3 regions of the Dactylosporangium sp. NPDC049742 genome follow, and region 2 is predicted to be linked to each of the others. Evidence: riboswitches for the same ligand, from Rfam matches in the RefSeq annotation. Region 2 holds a riboswitch; each other region holds the start of a gene.

Region 1 (3,268 bases), on a different contig from region 2:
CGTGCCGCGTCCTGGCCGTGCCGCGTCGCGGTCCGGGTGGCGGCCTGGCTGGGTGCGCAGTATCAGAGCCCCTGGGTGCGGTGTCAGAGCCCGGCGCGGTGGGCCGGCGGGCGATGTGGGCTGGGTCAGGGGCGCCGGGCCACGACGAAGAGGCGCGGGAAGGGCAGGATCGTGCCGAACGGTTCGCGGGGGTAGCGCTCGCTCAGCGCGGCGGCCACCCTGGCCCGGAAGTCGTCGAGCTCCGCGCCGGACAGGGCGTCGAAGTAGGGGCGCAGGCCGGTCCCGCTGAACCACTCCAGCACCGGGTCCTCGCCGGGCAGGACGTGGAAGTACGTCGTCTCCCACGCGTCCACGGCCAGGCCGAGCCCGGCGAGGGTGCGCACGTACCAGGCCGGCTCCCGCACCGGCGTCGCGCCGCGCGGCCCCAGGACGGTCGGGTCCAGGATGTCCGCGTCGAGGATCGGCCCGCCCGTCGGGACCTGGAACGCGAGCGTGCCGCCGTCGTCGAGCGCCGCGGCGAGCGTGGGCATCAGCGCGGCGTGGTCGTCGACCCACTGCAGGGAGGCGTTGGCGACGATGACGTCCACGGAGCCGCGCTGCGGCCGCCACCCGGCGATGTCGCCGAGCTGGAACGACAGCTGCGGGGTGCCGAGCGCTGCCGCCTTCGCGAGCATCTCGGGGGAGGAGTCGATGCCGAGCACCGCCGCGTCCGGGAAGCGCGTCGCGAGGGTCGCGGTCAGCGTGCCCGGCCCGCACCCGAGGTCCACGACCGCGACCGGCGCGGTGGTCTGGATACGCGCCACCAGCTCGTGGAAGGGCCGCGCCCGCTCCTCGGCGAAGCGGCTGTACTGCTCGGGATCCCAAGAGGCCATGCCCCAATCTTGCCGGGCATGGCCTCTTGGACGTGCTGTCAGGGCTTACTTGTGCGGTCTGCCGTAGCCGTACGTGTCGCTGCGGCCGTCGATCGACTGGACCTCGACGTTTCGCCCCGTCGTCGGTGCGTGGATCATCTTGCCGTTACCGATGTAGATGCCCACGTGCCCCAGGCCACGGAAGAACGCCAGGTCGCCGGGGGAGAGCGCGGACCGTGAGATGTGCGTGGTCTTGCTCCACTGCTGCGCCGCGTTGTGCGGCAGGATGACGCCGGCCGCCTTCCAGGCGCCCATGGTCAGGCCGGAGCAGTCCCAGCTGCTTGGTCCGGCGGCGCCCCACTTGTAGGGCTCGCCGAGCTGGGCACAGGCGAAGGCCACCGCCGCGTTCGCCGGTGACGTGCACTCGGCACCGAGCGCGACCTTGACACCCGTGGAGCCGGTGCCGCCGCCGGTCGTCGAGCGGCGGCGGAGCGCCTCGAGCTTCTTGACGTCGCCCTCGATCTTCTTCTTCTTGGTCTCGAGCTCGGTCTTCTGCGCGGTCTCCGCGGCGAGCGTCTCGTCGATCTTCTTCTTCTCTTCGTCCAGCTTCGACTTGGCCGACGTGAAGTCGGCGATCTCGTGCTGCTGGTGCTTGCCGATCTGCTGCAGCGTGGTCAGCTGGTCCATGAGCGTGTCGGACGACCGCGCGTTGAGCACGATGCTGAGGTTCTGCAGGCTGCCCGCGCCCTTGAACGCCGCGACGGCGATGACGTCCACGTTGGCGTTGGCGTTGGCCATGTTGTCGACGTAGGGCTGGAGCTTCTTCTGCAGCTCGGCGGCGGCCGCCTGAGTGGCGGCCAGATCGCCATTGATCTTGTTGTAGGCCTCGACCAGGTCTTCGAGCTCGTCGCCCGCCTTCTGGATCTGGGCGTCGATCTCAGCCGCTGTCGGATCGGCCTTGGCGACACTCGCGGGCGCCACGATCGCCAGCGACACGACCCCGATGAAGAGTGTGCGCAGCAGGGACCGTTTGGTGCGGTGTCCAGCGGACAAGGGATGACCCTTCTTCACCGACCGCCTACCGGGTTAGCTGACGGGTTCGGGCGGGAAGAGTGCGCCCTACCGCGCTGTGCGGATTCACCCCAAGGACCCTGGGTCCCCGGCTCGACAGCGCCAGAGCGGCGCTCGACTCGGCGGCGCTTGCCCGGCGCCGCCCGGGGTGGGCGACGGACTGCCGTGCAGGCCAGGACATAACTTAACGTGATCACCAACGAAGCGAAACCCGCGAGCGTTGTTGAATATCGATTACCCCAAAAGTCCGAATCACGGCGGGTTGTCGCTCCACATCGGACAGTGACGCACCACAGAAGATGGTGTTGACGGACACACAATTGGGGCTTGATTCTGCTCTGAGACCCGGTTAAATACACGTAACTTTATTCACCGTCGATGCACATAGTTCGCCCACTCCGAACACCCCCGGAGGAGCGTCACCGGATGTTGCGTGTCCAGAACCTCGAGGTCGTCTACGACGACGTGATGCTGGTGCTGCGAGGCGTCAGCCTGCAGGTCCCACCAGGACGCATCGTCGCGCTGCTCGGCGCGAACGGTGCCGGCAAGACCACGCTGCTGCGGGCCCTGTCGGGCCTGCTCGGCGTCCACGACGGCGCCATCACCAAGGGCGCCGTCACGCTCGACGAGAAGCCCATCCACCGGCTCAAGCCGGCCGCCGTGGTCCGCCGCGGCGTCTCGCAGGTGATGGAGGGGCGCAGGACCTTCGCCGAACTGACCGTCGAGGAGAACCTGCGGCTCGGCGCCCACACCCGCCCGAAGGGCCGGGCGGAGGCGATGGACCGCATGTACACCCTGTTCCCCGTGCTTGCGCAGCGCCGCGGCAGCATCGCCGGCTATCTCTCCGGCGGCGAGCAGCAGATGCTGGCGATGGGGCGGGCGCTCATGTCGGACCCGGCGTACCTGCTGCTCGACGAGCCCAGCCTCGGGCTCGCGCCGCGCCTGGTCGAGCAGGTCCGCGACCTGATCGTGCAGATCAACCAGGCCGGCACCGGCGTGCTGCTGGTCGAGCAGAACGCGACCATGGCGCTGTCGATCGCCGAGCACGGATACGTGCTGGAGACGGGCAAGGTCGTGCTCGACAAGCCCGCCGCCGAACTGCTCGCCGACGACGACATCCGCGAGTTCTACCTGGGACGGGCCGAGCGGTCCTTCCGCGACGTGAAGCACTACAAGCGTCGCAAGCGCTGGCTGTCATAGAAAATCAGGAGTCGCCGTGCTGCGTTTCGAAGACGTCCGGCTCAGCTTCGCCGGCGTCAAAGCCATCGACGGGGTTTCGTTCACCGTCGCCAAGGACGAGCTCTTCGCCGTCATCGGGCCCAACGGGGCCGGGAAGACGTCGATCT
Region 2 (3,268 bases):
CTCCGAGTGGTGGTGGTCGAAGACGAGGTGGGCGCCGGGCGCGTAGGGCAGGTTCGTCAGGATGTCGCCGGGTCCGATCTCGACCGCGCCGTCCTGGACGTCCTTCGGGTGCACGAACGTGATGTCGCCGATGAGGTCCAGGTGACGCAGCAGGACGGCGCACACCAGGCCGTCGAAGTCGCTGCGCGTCACGAGTCGGTGCTTCACTTCGGATCCCCTCACCCTGCGTCGGCCGGTCGACAGTTGCCCTATCGGCCGGCCGTACGCAGACGTGAGGTCTTGGCGGTGCTTACAGGAGCGAGAGGTGCACGTGGTTGGTGTGGTCGCTGGAGGGGTCTCCGCCCACGCCGCTGTAGTGGTGCCAGCCGACCGCGGGTGTCCACACCTGTTTGAACCAGATGACGTACATGACGCCTAGCCGGTCCGCGTTCTTCACGAAGTACGTCGCCAGGTTGGCCCCGTAGACCTTGTCCTCACCGGCGGCGACGCCACCGAAGCCCGACTTGGCCTGCACCGAGAAGTCGCACGCGCGGCCCTTCGGGTGCTCGTACGGCCCACTCGGCCGGTAGCAGGACACGAACCGCTTGAAGCCCGCCGCCTGCGCCTGCTGCATCGCGTGCAGCGTGCGCATCGTGATGCAGCCGCTGGTGGTCGGGTCGTTCTGCTTGCACGACTCCGAGGACCAGCCGCCGCTGGCGTTGCGCGGCGACGGCTGCGCGAGCGGCAGGTTGGCCGACACGAAGCCGTTGCTCGGCCCGCCCGCCTGGGCCAGGCCCTTCTCGGCTTCCTTCTTCTTCGCGGCCATGACGGCGACCTGCTCCTGCTGGAGCTTGACCTCGCCCTCGAGCGCCGTCTTCTGCGCCGCCTGGTCCCGCTTCAGCTGGTTGAGCTCGCGCAACAGGTTGTCGTTGTGGTGGGCGATCTCGTCGATCGAGCCGGCCCGCTCCGCGAAGCCGGTGGGGCTGCCGGAGTCCATCAGCGCCACGAACGTGGTGAGCGGCCCCGTCCGGTACGCGGCGACGGCGATCGCCGACACCTGCTCGGTGACCCTGGCGAGGTTGGCCTCGGTCTGGGCGAGCTTGGCGGTCAGGTCCGCCTGGTTCTTCACCGAGGCGTCGTACTTGTCCTTGGCCTCGATCCACGCGCGGGTGCTCTCGTCGAGGACCTGGGCGAGGGACGCGTTGGATCCCTCGTCGCCCGTGTCGTCTCCCGGCTCGGCGGCGGCCGGAGTGGCGGCCATCCCGAAGAGGACGGCGGCCGTCATCAGGACGGCGATGATCCGCCGACCGGGATGTCGTGATGACATCTGGCTCGTTGTTCCTTCCGTCGGCCGCCGACCGGGTTAGCTGACGGGTTCGGGACGGAACGACCCCTACCGCGGTTGCCCGCGGATTCACCCCACTGTGCGGTTGGGTCCCCGATTCGCCGGTGTCGAGCCGGCGATTGGGCGGCAGTCACGCCCGGCGCCGCGGGGGGCGGCGCCATGTCGGACGAGACCGACGGCCAGCCTACCCAGGGCGAACGGACCGCGCAGCGTACTGCCTGTCCGCCGCTGTGACGCACCTCTCGAAACCGCGCCGTCCAAGCAGGTCGCCTAAGCTTGGCGAAAGAATCTCGCGTGACGGAAATCACTCAACTGGCCTCACCCTGCCGGCAACGTTCTCGCCTGGGCGATTGTTCTACGCCACCCCGCGGTCACCCCGTGTCACCCCGGGTCACCTCGGAAAGGTGAGGTTAGGGGAACCGTAAAGATTCTTCATAAATCGATGTGATTGCTCCTGTACCGCGGTGGTGGCTGGTCGGATGGGGGCTCAGCGTCGATCTGAACGGAAGTGATCTGGTGTCCAGAGTGCGCCTGTGGGCGGGGCTCGCCGCGACCGCCGTCGTCGGTGGCGTCGTCGCCGTCTTCAACATGCTGCCGGCGTCGGCGGCCACCTGTGCCCCGGCGTGGCAGGCGTCGGCCGTGTACACCGGGGGTGCCACGGTGTCGCGGAACGGGCACAACTTCCTCGCCAAGTGGTGGACGCAGAACGAGGCGCCGCCCGGGAACACCGGCGTGTGGCAGGACCAGGGGTCGTGCGGCGGGAGCACGCCGCAGCCGCCGACGCAGACCGGGTCCGCGGGCGGGTGCAGCTTCCCGGCGTGGGTGCAGGGTCGCAACTACGTGACCGGGGACGTCGTGAAGTTCACCGACGGTAAGTACTACATCGCCGAGCACGACAACCCGGGGTACAGCCCGACGATCAGCACCTGGTACTGGGACCCGTACACCTGCAACGGCGGAGGGGGCGGCACGACGCCGCCGCCGAACCCGACCACGAACCCGCCGTCGAACGGGGCGTTCGTCGTCAGCGAGGCCCAGTTCAACCAGATGTTCCCGAACCGGAACCCCTTCTACACGTACAACGGCCTGGTCGCGGCGCTGAACGCCTACCCGGCGTTCGCGAAGACGGGATCGGACGCCCAGCGCAAGCAGGAGGCGGCGGCGTTCCTCGCGAACGTGAACCACGAGACCGGCGGCCTGGTGTACATCGTGGAGCAGAACACCGCGAACTACCCGCACTACTGCGACACGAGCCAGCCGTACGGCTGCCCCGCCGGGCAGGCCGCGTACTACGGCCGCGGGCCGATCCAGCTCAGCTGGAACTTCAACTACAAGGCCGCCGGTGACGCGCTCGGCATCGACCTGCTGCGCAACCCGAACCTGGTGCAGACCGACCCGGCCGTGGCGATGAAGACGGCGCTCTGGTACTGGAACACGCAGACCGGCCCGGGCACGATGACGCCGCACAACGCGATGGTCAACGGGGCCGGGTTCGGCGAGACGATCCGCAGCATCAACGGCAGCCTCGAGTGCGGCGGGCGCAACCCGGCGCAGGTGCAGAGCCGGGTCGCGGCGTACCAGCGCTTCGTCGGCATCCTCGGCGTGGGCGTCGGAGCGGGCTCGCTCAGCTGCTAGTCACCGAAGAACCAGGAGGGCGCCCCGGGGAGTGGGGCGCCCTTCTCTTTGTCCTGGCCGACGGTTACGGCAGGTGCTGGCGGTACTCCTGCAGCGCGCGGCGGGCGAAGACCTGCTGGAACGTGGCGACCCGCTCCGAGCGGCCGCGGCCGATGAAGCTGACGAACCAGTGCAGCACCGCGGTGACCCGGTTCTTGAAGCCGACCAGGTAGAGCAGGTGCACGGCGAGCCACATGAGCCAGCCGACGATCCCGGTGAAGTGCAGCTTGCCGACGCTCGCCACCGCCGAGAAGCGCGAGATCGTGGCCA
Region 3 (3,268 bases), on a different contig from region 2:
GCGTCGGCGCTGCGGCTGACCCTCGCCTCACCGCTCTACCGGGGCGCCACGCTCGCGGTGTTCCTGTCCGCGCTCGGCTTCTCCGCCGCCGCCCCGCAGATCGCGACGTTCCTGGTCAACGACCTGCACGCCTCCCTCACCGCGGCCGGGCTGTTCTACCTGACGAACCTGGCCGCGCCCGTGGCCGGGTTCCTGGTCGGCCGGCGGTCCGACCGCACCGGACGCCGACTCGGGCTGTTCCGCATCTGCGCCGCCGCCGGGTTCGTGGGCTGGATCGGCATCGCGTACTCCACCGAACTGTGGATGCCCTACGTCATCAGCGCCGTCGTCGGCGGGTTCGGCGGCGCCGCGACGTCGCAGCTCTTCGCCGCCGTCCACGACGAGCTCAAGGCGCACCCCGGCCCGAACAACGACGGGGTGGTCGCCGTCGTGCGGATGGCCCTGACCGGCGGCTGGGTCATCGGCCCGGTGGCCGGGTCGTTCCTGGCGGCGCAGACGTCGCTGCGCACCATGCTGGTCGCCACGGCAGTCTGCACGCTCGCCCAGATCGTGCCGCTCGGCGCGCTCCGGACAGCACCGCCGGCACCGGACGGGGCCGGCGACGCACCGGGGGCCGGCCATCGCGGCCCCGGCCTGCGGGCGATGCTGCCGCTGCTGGCGTTCACCGGCCTCTACGTTCTCGTGTACGCCGGCGAGCCGGTCAAGTACGCGTACCTGCCGCTGTACATGAACGACCAGCTGCACTTCCCGGCCGGCCTCAGCGGCGCGGTCATCGGCATCCAGCCGCTGGTCGAGATCGTGCTGATGCCCGTCGCCGTGGTCGTGGCCCGCCGGACCGGCATGATGGAGCTGATGGTCCTCGGCGCCGGGTTCGGGGTCGCCGCCAACGTCTGCTTCGCCGTCACCGGCAACGCCGCCGGGCTGTTCGCCGGGCAGGTCCTCATGGGCGGCGTGTGGGGCGTCTTCGCCACGCTCGGCATCATCGTCGCCCAGCGGCTCCTGCCGACCGCCGTCGCCACCGCGTCCGCGATCTTCATGAGCTCCACCGCGCTCGCCTCCGCCCTCGGCGGTGCGGCCGGTGGCACCGGCGCCGCCGCCATCGGGCTCCCGCGGGTGTTCCTCATCCCGGCCGCCCTCGCCCTGCTGGCCGTCTTCGGCCTGGCCGTCATGGCCCGCTCCACCGACCGCCACCGGTGAGACGCCGGGCAGGTCAGTCTTGTGTCTACGTTAAGTGTGGCTTAGATCGAGCGCTGGCAGTGTGGTCCGGCGTTACGTTTGGGCCGGCCTGCCGGACATCGCCCGCCCCGCCGGGGTGGCCGGGCAGCCACCGCCGAGTTGTCGGTCGCGCGGGCACGATGCGTGCGGCCGGCGAGCCGGGGAACCAACCGGGGCTTCCCCATGGGGTGAATCCGCGCCCGCCACACCGGGGCGCGGTAGGGCGCGCCTTCTTCTCGCCCGAATCCGTCAGCTAACCCGGTAGGCGGTCAGCGAAGAAGGACTGTGCCGTGTTCAACGGACGTACGACGCTCCGCGCCTCGGTCGTCGCGCTGGCGGTGGCGGCCATGATCGCCCCGGCCTGCGCCGCGCAGGCGGACCCGACGCCGCAGGAGCTCCAGGCCCAGATCGACAAGGGCAACCAAGAGGTCGAGCACGTCGTCGAGCTGTACAACAAGGTCAACGGCGACCTGGAGACCACCCAGGCGGCGATCACGAAGCTCCGGGCCGACATGGCGCCGCTGCAGGCGACCCTGGCGACGGCGCAGGACGACGCCTCGGCGCTCGCGGTCAACGCGTACAAGACCGGGGGCAACCTCGGCACCCTGTCGCTGATGCTGGGGGCGACGTCGACCGACACGCTCGCCGCCCGCGTCGGCACCCTCCAGCAGATCTCGCACAGCCAGCAGCGGGACCTGGCCGCGTACACGGCGGCGAAGGGCGCGCTCGACGCCGAGCAGCGGCGCCTGGACGAGACCCTCGCCGCGCAGAGCCAGCAGAAGACGGAGCTGGAGACCCGCCGCAAGAAGATCGAGGGTGACATCGCCCGCCTCGACGCGCTGCAGGCCAAGGCCGAGGCGGCCGCCGCGGCGGCGAAGGTCAAGACCACCACCCCGCCCCCGGCGACGACCCCGGCCAAGCCGCCGGCCGTGTCCGGCAACGCGGGCAAGGCGGTCAACTACGCCTGGGCTCAGCTCGGCAAGAAGTACGTGTGGGGCGCGGCCGGACCGAACACGTTCGACTGCTCGGGCCTGACCATGATGGCGTGGAAGGCGGCCGGCGTGACGCTGCCGCACAACGCCGCGGAGCAGTGGTCGAAGGTGCGCCACATCTCCCGCAGCCAGCTCGCCCCCGGCGACCTGGTGTTCTACAACGGCCTCGGGCACGTGGGCATCTACATCGGCAACAACCAGATCATCCACGCCCCGAACAGCCGCACGGTCGTCAAGGTCGCTCCCGTCGACATCGACACGCTGTACGGCTACGGCAGGGTCGCGTAGTCACGGACGGTAATCTGCCGGGCATGCGCATGTTGCATCTCGGGCTGCGGGTCACGGATCTGGAGCGCTCGCTCGCGTTCTACACCGCGGTCGGCTACGCCAAGGTCGGCCACGTCCCGGAGACCGGGTTCGGCAGCCTGACGATGCTGCAGCTGCCCGGCGACCCGTTCGTCAGCCTCGAGCTGGTGCACGACCCCGCCCGGCCGGTCGCCGACACCGGCGCCGTCAACCACCTCGTCGTCCAGGTCGGCGACCTCGGCACCACGGTCGCCGACCTGGCCGGCAGGGGCATCACGGCCGAGCCGCCGACCGACCACGGCGGGGGCATGGCCACGTCCTGGCTCACCGATCCCGACGGGTACCGCATCGAGCTCGTACAGTGGCCGCCCGGCCATCCGGAGGGCATGACCGCGGCCGACTTCGCCTGACCGCCGGCCTGTCCGTGCACCCACCACCCAACCGCACGGCCGCACGGCCGCACGGTCGCACAGTCGCACAGCGCGGCGGGTGGTGCGCGGAAACGGTTCGACAGGCGCGGTGACCGGCTGCCACGATCGGACGGTGATCACCGACGTCGACGCCGCGACCCGCTCGTTGCACGGGACGGCGCTGGGCGACGCGTTCGGCGAGACCTGGTTCTTCCGGCCCGCCGACCAGATGCGGTGGCAGATCGAGGAGCGGCTGGTGCCGCAGGGCCCGTGGCCGTGGACCGACGACATCGCGATGGCCGTCTCGCTGTACCGGACGCTGCGCGAGCACGGCCGGGTCGTGCA

What was found. Region 2 has a riboswitch for cyclic di-AMP ahead of AB0J72_RS00725 (hypothetical protein). Riboswitches for the same ligand answer to the same signal wherever they lie in the genome.
Region 1: another riboswitch for cyclic di-AMP. It lies ahead of AB0J72_RS05265 (NlpC/P60 family protein); the one in region 2 lies ahead of AB0J72_RS00725 (hypothetical protein).
Region 3: another riboswitch for cyclic di-AMP. It lies ahead of AB0J72_RS08500 (NlpC/P60 family protein); the one in region 2 lies ahead of AB0J72_RS00725 (hypothetical protein).

What each region holds. Positions count from the first base shown of each region.
Region 1 covers NZ_JBFANF010000002.1:393,149-396,416, reverse strand. The annotation lists gene AB0J72_RS05270 (methyltransferase domain-containing protein) at 126-872, opposite strand; gene AB0J72_RS05265 (NlpC/P60 family protein) at 918-1,904, opposite strand; cyclic di-AMP (ydaO/yuaA leader) riboswitch at 1,913-2,057, opposite strand; gene AB0J72_RS05260 (ABC transporter ATP-binding protein) at 2,349-3,122, shown strand; gene AB0J72_RS05255 (ABC transporter ATP-binding protein) at 3,139-3,268, shown strand, end outside.
Region 2 covers NZ_JBFANF010000001.1:157,273-160,540, forward strand. The annotation lists gene AB0J72_RS00720 (exopolyphosphatase) at 1-192, opposite strand, end outside; gene AB0J72_RS00725 (hypothetical protein) at 290-1,306, opposite strand; cyclic di-AMP (ydaO/yuaA leader) riboswitch at 1,316-1,452, opposite strand; gene AB0J72_RS00730 (glycoside hydrolase family 19 protein) at 1,841-2,959, shown strand; gene AB0J72_RS00735 (NAD(P)/FAD-dependent oxidoreductase) at 3,024-3,268, opposite strand, start outside.
Region 3 covers NZ_JBFANF010000004.1:329,012-332,279, forward strand. The annotation lists gene AB0J72_RS08495 (MFS transporter) at 1-1,197, shown strand, start outside; cyclic di-AMP (ydaO/yuaA leader) riboswitch at 1,319-1,498, shown strand; gene AB0J72_RS08500 (NlpC/P60 family protein) at 1,506-2,495, shown strand; gene AB0J72_RS08505 (VOC family protein) at 2,519-2,923, shown strand; gene AB0J72_RS08510 (ADP-ribosylglycohydrolase family protein) at 3,057-3,268, shown strand, end outside.